DNA from 3 places in the Arthrobacter sp. TJ-265 genome. Region 2 is predicted to be linked to each of the others. Evidence: riboswitches for the same ligand, from Rfam matches in the RefSeq annotation. Region 2 holds a riboswitch; each other region holds the start of a gene.
The links. A riboswitch is a leader RNA that binds a small molecule or an ion and turns the genes downstream of it on or off. The one in region 2 is predicted to bind S-adenosylmethionine.
Positions count from the first base shown of each region.

Region 1: linked by a shared signal. The riboswitch ahead of AC4D2E_RS06000 (ABC transporter substrate-binding protein) and the one ahead of AC4D2E_RS00100 (ABC transporter substrate-binding protein) in region 2 are both predicted to bind S-adenosylmethionine.
Region 3: linked by a shared signal. The riboswitch ahead of AC4D2E_RS12830 (O-acetylhomoserine aminocarboxypropyltransferase/cysteine synthase family protein) and the one ahead of AC4D2E_RS00100 (ABC transporter substrate-binding protein) in region 2 are both predicted to bind S-adenosylmethionine.

Region 1 covers NZ_JBZCND010000001.1:1,249,786-1,253,988, reverse strand. The annotation lists gene AC4D2E_RS06020 (hypothetical protein) at 1-428, opposite strand, end outside; gene AC4D2E_RS06015 (hypothetical protein) at 425-706, opposite strand; gene AC4D2E_RS06010 (BON domain-containing protein) at 1,006-1,143, shown strand; gene AC4D2E_RS06005 (hypothetical protein) at 1,466-1,750, shown strand; SAM riboswitch class IV at 1,854-1,981, shown strand; gene AC4D2E_RS06000 (ABC transporter substrate-binding protein) at 2,118-3,779, shown strand; gene AC4D2E_RS05995 (ABC transporter permease) at 3,780-4,203, shown strand, end outside.
Region 2 covers NZ_JBZCND010000001.1:15,717-19,919, reverse strand. The annotation lists gene yjfF (galactofuranose ABC transporter, permease protein YjfF) at 1-903, shown strand, start outside; gene AC4D2E_RS00105 (aminodeoxychorismate lyase) at 937-1,815, shown strand; SAM riboswitch class IV at 1,923-2,040, shown strand; gene AC4D2E_RS00100 (ABC transporter substrate-binding protein) at 2,211-3,125, shown strand; gene AC4D2E_RS00095 (amino acid ABC transporter permease) at 3,136-3,900, shown strand; gene AC4D2E_RS00090 (amino acid ABC transporter ATP-binding protein) at 3,897-4,203, shown strand, end outside.
Region 3 covers NZ_JBZCND010000003.1:245,730-249,932, reverse strand. The annotation lists gene acs (acetate--CoA ligase) at 1-767, shown strand, start outside; gene AC4D2E_RS12840 (C40 family peptidase) at 857-1,780, opposite strand; cyclic di-AMP (ydaO/yuaA leader) riboswitch at 1,786-1,966, opposite strand; gene AC4D2E_RS12835 (hypothetical protein) at 2,087-2,317, opposite strand; SAM riboswitch class I at 2,402-2,505, shown strand; gene AC4D2E_RS12830 (O-acetylhomoserine aminocarboxypropyltransferase/cysteine synthase family protein) at 2,597-3,976, shown strand; gene AC4D2E_RS12825 (CoA-binding protein) at 3,973-4,203, shown strand, end outside.

The sequences.
Region 1 (4,203 bases), 1.2 Mb from region 2:
TAGGGTGCGGGCGGTATGACCCCCAGAGGGAAGGGCGCGGGTGCGGTCCCCTGCGCGGTCAGACGCGCGGTGATCGACTCGGAGCGAAGATCGGTCCGCACCGAGTCCCAGGCCTGCGCTTCGCTCAGGTCGAGAACGACGTTCGTTCCCGGTGACAGGGTGGCTGCCCGTCTCACCACGAGGTCGAGGGCGTGCAGATTGACCGCAGACACGCAGCCGTGCACGAGGATCTGCACGATGTGCGCTTCGGCGTCGGCGCTGACGAGGATCTTGAGCTTCCGGTTGGAGGCCGAGGGGTGCATCGCCATCGCGCGCCGCCGCATCGTCTCCTCGGACTCGGCACCGAGGGCAGTGGTCCCTCCCCGACGGTAGGCGGTCCTCGCCGATCCCCGGGTCACACCGCCGGCCGCGATTGGACGCCGCCTCACCGGTCCAGCATCTCTGCGTGGTCGTCCCATCGGATGCTGCCCTGCCCATCCGCGCTGTACCCGCCGAGTTCCTGTGCCCGACGACGCGCCTTCAGGAACACGAGCTCCTCGCCGGAGAACCAGTACTCCCCGTGGTCGTCCGCGTGCAGGCTCTCGCCGATGCTTGCTTCCACCCGATTCACCAGAGTGCGCGGCAGGACCAGGCATCCCGGGTTCGCGAGAACCCACTGCTGCACTCCAGGATCGATCCTCGTCCAAATTGAACTGATGTTGGTCACTGTGCGAACCTCTCGGATCGGTGTCTCGCTTTGCACGAACATCACACGCGAGTCATCAACCGACTACTAGGGCCTAAAGTCCCATCCGGCGTCGTCCTCCGCCCGGACCTGCGGGCCGGGACGGCCGGGGAAGGACCTTGGACCCTGCACGGGAACCGGTGCCCGGCGCACAGTGGACGGATGACGACGTCGGTCGACAACCACCTCGTCGAGGATGTAGGAGGACGCGGGGCAAGTAGTCCCGCATCACTCGAGGATCTGCTGCGCCGCGCGGCCGACTGCGCGTTCTGGACATCACCGTGACGGCGGGCATCGTGGTGCTTTCCGGAATCGCCGTGCGCCGCGAAGACAAGTCACGCGCAGGCTTCGCCTGCTGGTGCGACCCGGCCGTCCGCGCCGTCTACAACAACCTGACCGTCTCCTCGGGACCCACCTGACCACCTCACGCGACGCCTGACACGCCAGCCGATGGGGCACAGCGGCCCTGCATGCCCTCCGTGGCGCGGCCCAGGATGACGCGCATGCACATCGGCCGCCGCGCAGATCATCGCGACGTCCTATTCCTACTGGTGGGTGGGATCGTCCTCGCCCCGACGGCGGGACCCCTCACCGAGGACGAGGTCCTCGCGCCGAGGTCGCGGGGACCGCGATCGCCGTCGGCAAACGCCGCTTCGTGGAAGGCATCGTCGGGCGCGTCCCGGACACTCCCCTGGCACCGGGGGAAACCGCCGTCTACGTGGGGCGCCGGGATCGGCGGAGGTGATCATCACCGTCGACGACCTCGCGAAAGTCACAGAGGCCGTGATCATCGGCAAGCGGACCCTGCGCATAGCGCTGCAGAGCATCGGCATCGGCATCGCCCTGAGCCTCGTGTTGATGACGGGCGCCGCCCGGGGACTCGTCCCCCCACTGGCCGGCGCGTTCGGCCAGGAGGGCATCGATCTCCTGACCATCCTCTACGCGCTGCGCGCGGCACGGGCCCCAGGGACCGGTGCCCGCAGCACGCGGCGACATCTGCCGGCGGGCCGACGCTTCCGATCGTGATACCCGGCCTTATCCCCGGGCGCGGCCGGGCCCGCGCATAGTCGTAGTCACATAACTTCTTGTTGACCGAATCGATCGAGGGGCATGCTTATAGTAATTGCAGCTTCAAGAGACGCGGTCGCCAAGCTCCGACTAGGCCGCGCACCAACCCCATGTTCGTGGGTGGTTCGGATGACGAAGCGGCCTTCGCCTTGGCACTCAGTGCCGGTCCGGCGCGGGCAAGAGCACTTCGAAAGGCACTCATCATGAGCTGTACCGCCTTCCCCTAGCAGGATCCCGGCGCCTTCTGCGCGTCTTCCCCTTTTCTTCCCATTCCCTGCGTAATGCGCTGTGCGTTGCGCCGGAACGCCTTTCCGAGGAATTCTCCATGAATGCATCCGTACTTTGTCCTGCCCGAAATCGAAACTACTTCGGACATGTCACCGCCCTGTCCGCCGTCGGCCTCCTCGCCCTCCTGACCGGTTGCGCCGGGCCGGCGAGCCCGTCCGCCGTCACCGACGGCGAGCCGGTGGCCGGCGGCGTCCTCGACGTGTCCATCTCGGCCGAGCCGGGGTGCCTCGACGGGCACGGCATCTCGGCGACGCAGCAACAGTTCCTGGGGCGCCTGATCTACGACAACGTGGTGACCCTCGACGAGAACGGGGAGATCGCGCCGTACCTCGCGGAGTCCTGGGAGGTCTCGGAGGACGGCAAGACGTACACGTTCCGCCTGAAGCAGGGCGTCACCTTCAGCGACGGCTCCCCCTGGAACGCGGAGGTCCTCGGGCAGAACTTCGAGCACATGAGGGACCCCGCCACGAAGTCGCCCCTCGCCGCCGCGTACATCGCCCCGTACGTGGACGGCACCGTGATCGACGAGTACACCTTCGAAGCGCACCTCGCGTACCCCTACACGCCGTTCCTCTACACGCTCGCGCAGTCCTGGCTCGGCATGAACTCGGGCAAGGCCATCTCCGAGTCCCCCGAGACGCTGTGCCAGGAGCCGATCGGCACCGGTCCCTTCACCGTCGCCGACTACAAGCCTGGCCAGAGCATCAGCTACACCAAACGGGACGGCTACGACTGGGCGCCGGAATGGCTGGACGGTGACGGCGAAGCGCACCTCGACGGTGTGGAGGTCACCCTCGTCAGCGAACCCGTCATCCGCCACCAGTCCCTCGTCTCGGGGCAGTACGACCTGACCGAGAACCTCGCGCCGCAGAACGCCGCCGCGGTCCAGGCGGACCCGGACTTCACCTACGAGAACCTGCCCCGCACCGGCAGCCCCTACGTGCTGAGCTTCAACCTCGACCGGGCGCCGTTCGACGACCTCGCGGTCCGCCAGGCGTTCGCCGCCGCCGTGGACACGGGAGCCGTCACGGAGAGCCTCGGCTTCGGCACCTACACCCCGATCGACGGCTTCCTGTCGAAGGAGAGCAAGTACTACGACCCGTCCGTGGAGGGCGTGCTGACCCACGACCCCGAGCGGGCGAACCAGCTGCTCGACGACGCCGGCTGGACCGGGCGGGACGACGAGGGCTTCCGCACGCGGGACGGGAAGCGGCTCACGGTCGAGGTGCCCACGGTGGAGAGTTCCACGCCGAGCCCGCTGCTCGTGCAGCTCCAGGGTGAGGCGCGGAAGGTCGGCTTCGACCTCCAGATCATCCAGCTCCCCCAGGCGCAGCTCACCGAACTCCGCTACGCCGGCGACTACGACGCCCTGGCCGGGGTGTGGCACACCAACACCACCGACGTCCTGTTCATCCGCTACCACTCCTCCGAGATCACAGGTGAGCGGATCGGTCAGAACTCCTCGTACGTGAACGACCCGCAGCTCGACGCGCTGCTCTCCGCGGCCCGTGAGGCCGATGACGGACCCGCCGCCGAGGAGGCGTACTCGAAGGCGCAGCACCGGCTGCTCGAGATCGTGCCCGGCGTGCCGCTCTACGAGAATCCGAGCCAGTTCGCCTACGCGAACACCCTGCACGACGTCGCCGTGGACACCTCCCACCCGGTGCCGGTCCTCACGTACGCCTGGAAGGCCGAGTAGATGGCCGTGCTCCGGCGCGTCCTCACGCGGCTCGCCGTCGGGATCGGTGTCCTCTGGGGAGCCGCGACGCTGACGTTCCTCGCGGTCTACCTGATCCCGGGCGACACGGCGCTGCTGATCCTCGGAGGACCCGATGCACGGCCCACCGCCGAGACGCTCGCGCAGGTCCGTGCCGACTACCTGCTCGACCAGCCCTTCATCGTCCAGTACGGCAGCTACCTCGGGAACCTCCTCCAGGGGGACCTCGGACAGTCCTACCGGTTGCGCCTGCCCGTCACGGAAGCCATCGGGCAGCAGATCGGCGCGACGGCGGCGCTCGCTGCGGCCGCCGTCGTCGTGGCCCTGCCGCTGACGTTCGCGGTCGCGATCCTGTCCGCGCACCGGGCCCCCTGGATCCGGTCGATCGTCTCCGGCATCGAAGTGG
Region 2 (4,203 bases):
ATGTTCGCCGCCGGCGCCGTCATGTACCCGGGGTTCCTGTCCGGGCAGGTCTTCCTCAACCTCCTGATCGACAACACGTTCCTGATCGTCCTCGCCGTCGGCATGACGTTCGTGATCCTCACCGGGGGCATCGACCTCTCCGTCGGCTCCGTCGTCGCGCTGTCCATGATGATCGCCGCCGCCCTCCTGCAGGCCGGCTGGAACCCCGCCGCGGTCATCGCCCTCGTCCTCCTGACCGGTGCCACCTTCGGCCTGCTCATGGGACTCGTGATCCAGGTCTTCGAGATCCAGCCCTTCATCGTCACCCTTGCGGGCCTGTTCCTGGCGCGGGGCCTCTGCTACGTCATCAGCGTCGATTCCATCACCGTGACCGACCCCTTCTTCACCTCCATGGCGCAGGCGAGGATCCCGCTGGTGGGGACGCTGTTCGTCTCCCCCGGCGTCGTGATCGCCCTCGTCGTGGTCGCCGTCGCGTTCTACGTGCTGCATCAGACGCGGTTCGGGCGGACCGTGTACGCGATCGGTGGCGGAGAGTCCTCGGCGCTGCTCATGGGCCTCGCCGTCCCGCGCACCAAGGTCCTCGTGTACGGGATCAGCGGACTGTGCTCCTCGATCGCCGGGATCCTCTTCTCGTTCTACAGCCTCTCGGGCTACAGCCTGGCGGCCACCGGGCTGGAACTCGACGCCATCGCGGCGGTCGTGGTGGGCGGGACGCTGCTGACGGGAGGCTACGGGTACGTGCTCGGCTCCCTCACGGGGGTGCTCGTGCTCGGTATCGTCCAGACGTTCATCTCCTACGAGGGCACGCTGAGCTCCTGGTGGACGCGCATCGTGATCGGCGCCCTGCTCCTCGTCTTCATCCTGCTGCAGAAACTCTTCACCCGGAAGGTCAGACTCACCTGAGGCCGCGGGGTTCCGGCGGCTACGCTGTGGCCCATGACTGTTCTCGTGTTCCTGGACCCGGCCCATGACGACGGCAGGGTGGCCGACGCGTCCCAGCCGCAGCTGATGGCCACCGACCTCGGCGCCACCCGCGGGGACGGCCTCTTCGAATCCCTGCTCGCCGTCGACGGAGCCCCCCGCAAGGAGCAGGCGCACCTGGCGCGCCTCGCGGCGTCGGCTGACGCCCTGGATCTGACCGTGCCCGACGCCGAGGCGTGGAGCCGCGCGATCCGCACCGGCCTGCGCGAGTTCGCGGCAGCGGAACCGGACCAGGGACACGCCGTCGTGAAGCTGGTCGCCACGCGCGGCGTCGAGGGTGCCGGGCGGGCCACGGCCTGGGTGCAGGTTTCCCGCGTGCCCGAGGCCACCCTCCGGCAGCGCGAGACGGGCCTGAAGGTCCTCTTCCTCGAGCGCGGGTACGACAGCACCGTCGCCCAGCGCGCGCCCTGGCTGCTCCTGGGGGCGAAGACCCTCTCCTACGCCGTCAACATGGCCGCCGTCCGCTACGCGAAGGCGCACGGGGCGGACGACGTCATCTTCACCTCCTCCGACGGCAAGGTGCTGGAAGGCCCGACGTCGACCGTCCTCCTCGCCTACGACCGCGACGGCCGGAAGACCCTCCTCACGCCGCAGCTCGAGAGCGGGATCCTCGCTGGGACCTCACAGAGCGCGCTGTTCGCCGCGGCGAAGGACCAGGGGTGGGAGCTCGGCTACGGACCGCTGGAACCGCACCACCTGCTCGAGGCCGACGCCGTGTGGCTGATCTCGAGTATCCGGCTCCTCGCGCCGGTGCTCTCGCTGGACGGCCAGGACCTCCGCACCTCGAGCGCGCTGACCGCCGAACTCACCGACCTCGTGGACCGCTTCGTGTAATCTCCGCCACAAAACGGCCCCTGAAGGCCCTTCTGCTACGTCAAGCGTCGGTTTTCGGCCCTCTCGTTTTGACCCGGTGCTTCGTGCTGCCCTAGCGTTTTGCCTGCAATCAAGAGTTCCAGCCCTCGGCCCTGGCCGGCTGGACAGCAACCCTCTCCCGTAGTGGGGTGCTCCAGGTGAAGATTCGGCCGCCGGGACAAGTCCCCCGGTTGGCAAGTACGGCGTCGTGCGGCCTGTCCCGGACCATTCCTCCGTGACGGCACCCGCACCCGCGCACATCCCAGAACAGTGAGCGTGTCACCCAGCAGCCTGTCCCCTCCTCGCCGTGACCCGGCGTCCCCCGCACCATCCCCGTTCCCCGCGCCTCCATCCGGGCCGGCACCTCGAAGGACATCATGAACATCTCCCGCAAGGTCCTGGCGGCATTCGCCGTCCCCTTCCTCGCCTTGACCGTCTCCTGCGGCAGCGGCAGCAGCGAGCCCACCGAGACCACGGACGCCCTGGCCGGCAGCGACCAGCAGTCGCTCGACCAGTACACGACCGAGACCACGACGCCGATCGACGAGATCGACACGGCCGAGCTCGGCCTCGTCACCGACGGCACGCTGCGCGTCGGCACGCTCTCGGACGCCCCGCCGAACATCTTCCTCGAGGACGGCGTCTTCACCGGCTACGACAACGAGCTGCTGCGCGCCATCGGCGACAAGCTGGGCCTGGAGGTCGAGTTCGCGTCCACGGACTTCTCCGCGCTCCTCGCCCAGGTGCAGAACAAGCAGTTCGACGTCGGATCCTCCTCGATCTCCACCACCGCGGAGCGCCGCGAGAACGTGGGCTTCACCAACGGCTACGACTTCGGCTACATGGCCGTCGTCACGAAGAACGGCTCCTCGGTCACAGGCTTCGACTCGCTCTCGGAGAGCACCCGCATCGGCGTGGTCCAGGGCACCGTCCAGGACGACTACGTCTCCAACACCCTCGGTCTCGAGCCGGTGCGCTTCCCCGACTACAACACCGTCTACGCGAACGTGAAGAACGGGCAGGTGGACGCCTGGGTGGCCCCGTCGCAGCAGGCCACCGGTCAGGTGAAGGAGGGCGACGACACGACGATCGCCGAGACCATCATCAACACCGAGAACTTCACCGCGTACGCCGTGAACAGCGACAACCAGCCGCTCATCGACGCCCTCAATGCGGGCCTCGACGCCGTCGTCGCCGACGGCACGTGGACCGAGCTCACCGAGGAGTGGTACCCGGACCGCGAGATGCCCTCCGACTGGAAGCCCGGCAGCAAAGCCGTGGAAGTAAAGTAGCGGTCCCTGCATGGATGCCCTCGAACAGCTCGGGAAGACGTTCTTCGACTGGGAGGCGATGGCGGCTGTCCTGCCGGACCTCCTGACCGTCGGCCTGCCGAACACCATCATGCTCGCCCTGGCGTCGGGGATCATCGGGACGATCGTCGGGATGATCCTCGCCGTCATGGGGATCTCACGCAACCGCGTGCTGCGGTGGATCGCCCGCGTCTACACGGACATCTTCCGCGGGCTACCCGCCGTCGTGATCATCCTGCTCATCGGCCTCGGGCTCGGCCCGATCCTCCGGGAGATCACGGGCAGCACGAGCCCGTACCCGCTGGGCATCCTCGCCCTCTCGCTGATCGCCTCGGCCTACATCGGTGAGATCTTCCGCTCCGGCATCCAGAGCGTGGAGAAGGGACAGCTGGAGGCGTCGCGTGCCCTCGGCTTCAGCTACAGCTCGTCGATGCAGCTCGTCGTGATCCCCCAGGGCGTGCGGCGCGTGCTGCCGGCCCTGGTGAACCAGTTCATCTCGCTCATCAAGGAGTCCTCGCTCATCTACTTCATCGGCCTCGTGGCCAGTGAGCGCGAACTCTTCCGGGTGGGCAACGACGCCGCGAGCAACACCGGCAACCTGTCACCGCTCATCGCTGCCGGCGTGCTCTACCTGTGCCTGACCATCCCGCTCACGCACCTGGTCAACTTCATCGACAACCGGCTGCGCGTGGGCAGGAAGCAGAAGCCCGAACCGGATGAACTGGCCGCAAGGATCGGCGAAGGAGCGAAGGCGTGAAGACACAAGAATCAGGGACCCTGACGGGCAGGAACCTGCACCTGTCCTTCGGCTCCAACCACGTGCTGCGGGGGATCGACCTGCACGTGGAGCAGGGCACGACGGCGTCGGTCATCGGCCCCTCCGGGTCCGGCAAGTCCACCCTCCTGCGCGTCCTGAACCGGCTGATCGAACCTGATCAGGGAGACATCCTGCTGGACGGCCGGTCTGTCCTGAAGGACAACCCGGACGAGCTGCGCCGGCGCATCGGCATGGTATTCCAGCAGTTCAACCTGTTCCCGCACAAGAGCGTGCTGGACAACG
Region 3 (4,203 bases), on a different contig from region 2:
CGTGGCGCTGGTTCCGCCGGAACCTCGGCCGCGACGAGGTGCCCGTCGTCGACACCTGGTGGCAGTCCGAGACCGGCGCCACGGTGCTCTCCCCCAGCCCCACCGACGCGGACTTCAAGCCGGGCTGCGCTGCCCGCGCACTGCCCGGGGTCAGCACGCGCATCGTCGACGAGGAGGGCCACCCCGTCCCGCCGGGCGTGCATGGCCTGATCGTGGTGGACCGCCACGGCCCGGCCATGGCGCGCACCGTCTGGGGAGACCCGCAGCGGTATCTCGACTCCTACTGGCGGAGGTTCGCAGCGCAGGGCTGGTTCCTGGCCGGCGACGGCGCCCGGTACGACGACGACGGTGACACCTGGATCCTGGGCCGCGTGGACGACGTCATCAACGTCTCGGGTCATCGCCTGTCCACGATCGAGATCGAATCGGCGCTCGTGGCCCATCCCCTCGTCACCGAAGCCGGCGCATGCCCCGTGCCCGATCCCCTGACGGGCCATGCCATTGCGGCCTTCGTGGTCCTCGCCGCGGGTACGGATCCGGACACGGACGTCACCTCGACGCTCCGCGCCCACGTCGCGGCGGCGATCGGACCGATCGCGCGGCCGTCCGCCGTCGTCGTCGTGCCCGATGTGCCGAAGACGCGCTCCGGCAAGATCATGCGCCGTCTGCTCACACAGCTCTACGAGGGCTCGCCGCTCGGGGACACCACGTCCCTGCAGAACGAGGGGTGCATCGCGGGGATCCAGGACGTGCTGTCCCGCCGCTGACGCACCGTCCGGGAGCGGTCATTAAAAGAAGGAAGCGGCAGGGCCCCGTCCAAGCACCTGCCGCTTCCCGCGCGTGGTTCGTTCCGGTGTCAGCCAGCAACCCGGACGAAGGAGGCTCCCGGGAGGTCGGAGAGGGAGTGCTGCATGGTGAGGTTCGCCCCGTTCATGCCGCTGCTGATGACCTGGCCGCCGCCGGCGTAGATCGCGACGTGGCCGCCGGTGACGACGAGGTCACCCGGGGCAGGGGATGCCACCCTGGAGCCGAACTGCAGGAACTGCGAGGGGCCGAGGTCGCCGACGGGGATTCCTGCGGCGCGCAGTGCCTTCTCCGCGAGGATGGTGCAGTCCTGGACGGCACCGGAGGCGAGCTGGGACCGGGCGGAGGCCAGAAGGGTGCCGGCGGTACCACCGGAGGCTGCGACCGGGGTGATCTTGGCGGAGGCCAGGTACACGCCGGAGCCGGGAGCCGTGGAGGCGGGAGCCGGGGCGAAGGCCGCGGCCTGCTGGACAGGCGCAGCAGGAGCCACGACGGCCGCGGGCGCAGCCTGGGGAGCGGCCACGGGCACCGAGACCGTCCGGGCCGGGGCCGCAGCGGCGCCGCCCGTCGGGATGGTGATGGTGTCGCCCGGGAAGATGATCGATGCGACGGACAGGCCGTTCGCCGTGAGGACCGCGGTCAGGTCCACGCCGTAGCGTGCCGAGACGGCGCCCAGCGTGTCACCCGGGACGACGGTGTGCGTCGTCGGGGAGGCGACCGCTGTCTGCGCGGCGGGGGCAGCCTGTGCTGCGGGGGCTGCAACGACCGCGGGGGTCGTCGTCGCGCCCTGCTCGGTGTACTCACCGGCATGGGCGGTGCCCACGGCGCCGAGCGCGAGGCCCGAGGTGACGGCGGCGATGGCGACGGGGCGGCCTACGGCGGTGGTGTGGGCCCTGGCGGCGCGGGACAGGCCCTGCAGCGCGAGACTGCCGTCGACGTCGGCACGGTGGCGCGCTGAAGAAATGTTTCGTGACATGGTTCTATACCTCTCCCATGCCTGCGGGGTGAGCTGTCGGGTTCGGATGGGAGTCACCCGGCCGCGAACATCACCCGTGGGTGATGTGGTGCGACTTAACCCCGAGGGCGCCTGCAGGGTCTCCTGCGCGCCCGGTGGAACTAGTGGTTCCCCCGTCCCTGCCTTTCGTGGTTGCGAACGAGTCCGGGACGACGGCAGGGCTCGGCATTCCGTCCAGGAGCGCCCCACGGTCGCGGAAGCACATGTTGACCATACCCAACAGCAGTCACTTCTGTCACATTAGAGTAACGGGGGGTGAAGTGCTCCTCAGCCGCGCAGCGCCCGCCAGCGACGGAGGGCGAAGACCGTCCCGGCTGCACTGAGCGAGAGCAGCACCGCCTGCTGGATGTAGAACCAGTCCGTGGCCGCCGTTCCAAGGCCGCCCAGGGCCACAAGGATGCTGCTGGCCAGCGTGAGCGTCAGCGCGGCTCCGACGTACCAGAGCGTCTGCCACAGCTTGCGGTCCTGCGCCCGGCTTGCCGATCTCCATTCCTCCATCCCTCCAGCCTAGGTCGCCGCAACCCCTGCCTCACACGGGGACACATGGTTTGGTTCTGCACCGGCCCGGTGTCAGACTCGATCCGACCATCCCGAGCGGCTGAGAGATCTGGCTCACTGACGCCGCAGCAACCCTGGCCTCCGCGTTGCGCGGCGGCATGAGGGTGCTACTGCCAGAACGATGGAGGAACCCATGAGTGCAGCCACGGCAGCCTTCGGCATCGACGTCGCCCCCGAAATCCCCCTCGCAGCATCCGAACCCAGCAAGGCAGGTGCCTGATGGCAGAACGTTCCTTCGGTTTCCGCACGCGTGCACTCCACGCCGGCGGCACTCCCGACGCCACCCACGGGGCCCGGGCCGTCCCCATCTACCAGACGACCTCGTTCGTGTTCAAGGACACCAACGACGCCGCGAACCTCTTCGCCCTGCAGAAGTACGGCAACATCTACTCGCGGATCGGCAATCCGACGGTCGCGGCGTTCGAGGAGCGCATCGCCTCCCTCGAGGGCGGGATCGGGGCCGTGGCGACGGCGTCGGGCATGAGCGCGGAGTTCATCACCTTCGCGGCGCTCTGCCAGGCCGGGGACCACATCGTCGCCGCCTCCCAGCTGTACGGCGGCACGGTCACCCAGCTCGACGTCACCCTGCGCCGGTTCGGCATCGAGACCACCTTCGTCCCCGGGACGGACCCCGCGGACTACGCGGCCGCCCTCCGGGACAACACCAAGGCGGTCTACGCCGAGGTGATCGCGAACCCCTCCGGCGAGATCGCCGACCTCGCAGGCCTCGCGAAGGTCGCCCACGACGCCGGCATCCCGTTCATCGTCGACTCCACGCTGAGCACGCCCTACCTGGTGCGCCCCATCGAGCACGGCGCGGACATCGTCATCCATTCGGCCACCAAATTCATCGGCGGGCACGGCACCACGCTCGGCGGCGTGATCGTGGAGAGCGGCCGCTTCGACTGGGGCAACGGCAAATTCCCCATGATGACCGAACCCGTGCCCTCCTATGGCAACATCCAGTGGTGGGCGAACTTCGGGGAATACGGGTTCCTGACCAAGCTGCGCACCGAGCAGCTCCGCGACATCGGGCCCTCCCTCTCGCCGATGTCCGCGTTCCAGCTCCTCCAGGGGGTCGAGACCCTCGCGCAGCGCCTGGACGAACACCTCGAGAACGCCCTGGCCGTCGCGGAGTGGCTGCAGGCCGACCCGCGGGTGGAGTACGTCAACTACGCCGGGCTCCCCACCCACGCGCATCATGAGCGGGCGAAGACCTACCTTCCGCAGGGCCCCGGCTCCGTGTTCAGCTTCGGCATCAGGGGCGGGCGCAAGGCGGGACAGAAGTTCATCGAGTCCCTGCAGCTCGCCTCGCACCTCGCGAACGTGGGCGACTCCCGCACCCTCGTGATCCATCCGGGCTCGACGACGCACCAGCAGCTCTCGGCCGAGCAGCTCGCAGCGGCGGGCGTCCCCGAGGACCTCGTGCGCATCTCCGTGGGCCTGGAGGACCTCGAGGACATCCTCTGGGACCTGGACCAGGCCCTGGACATCGCGGTGAACGCCGCCGACGCCTCCTTCGAGGACCTGCCGCAGGAAGCGGCCGGAGAGAACGACGACGACGCATCGGCGACGCGGGCAGTGGGAGTGGGAGCATGAGCGGCGGCACCGGCAACGCGACACCTGGACGGACCTGGGAAGGGCCGACGGCGCCCGAACGGCTGAACCTGCTGAGGCACGCTCGGTCGGTCGCGATCGTCGGGGCCTCGGACAAGCCCTCGCGGGCGTCCTACTTCGTGGCGACCTACCTGCAGTCCTCCTCCCCCTACCGCCTGTACTTCGTCAACCCGGTGGCGAAGGAGATCCTCGGCCGGCCGGCCTATGCA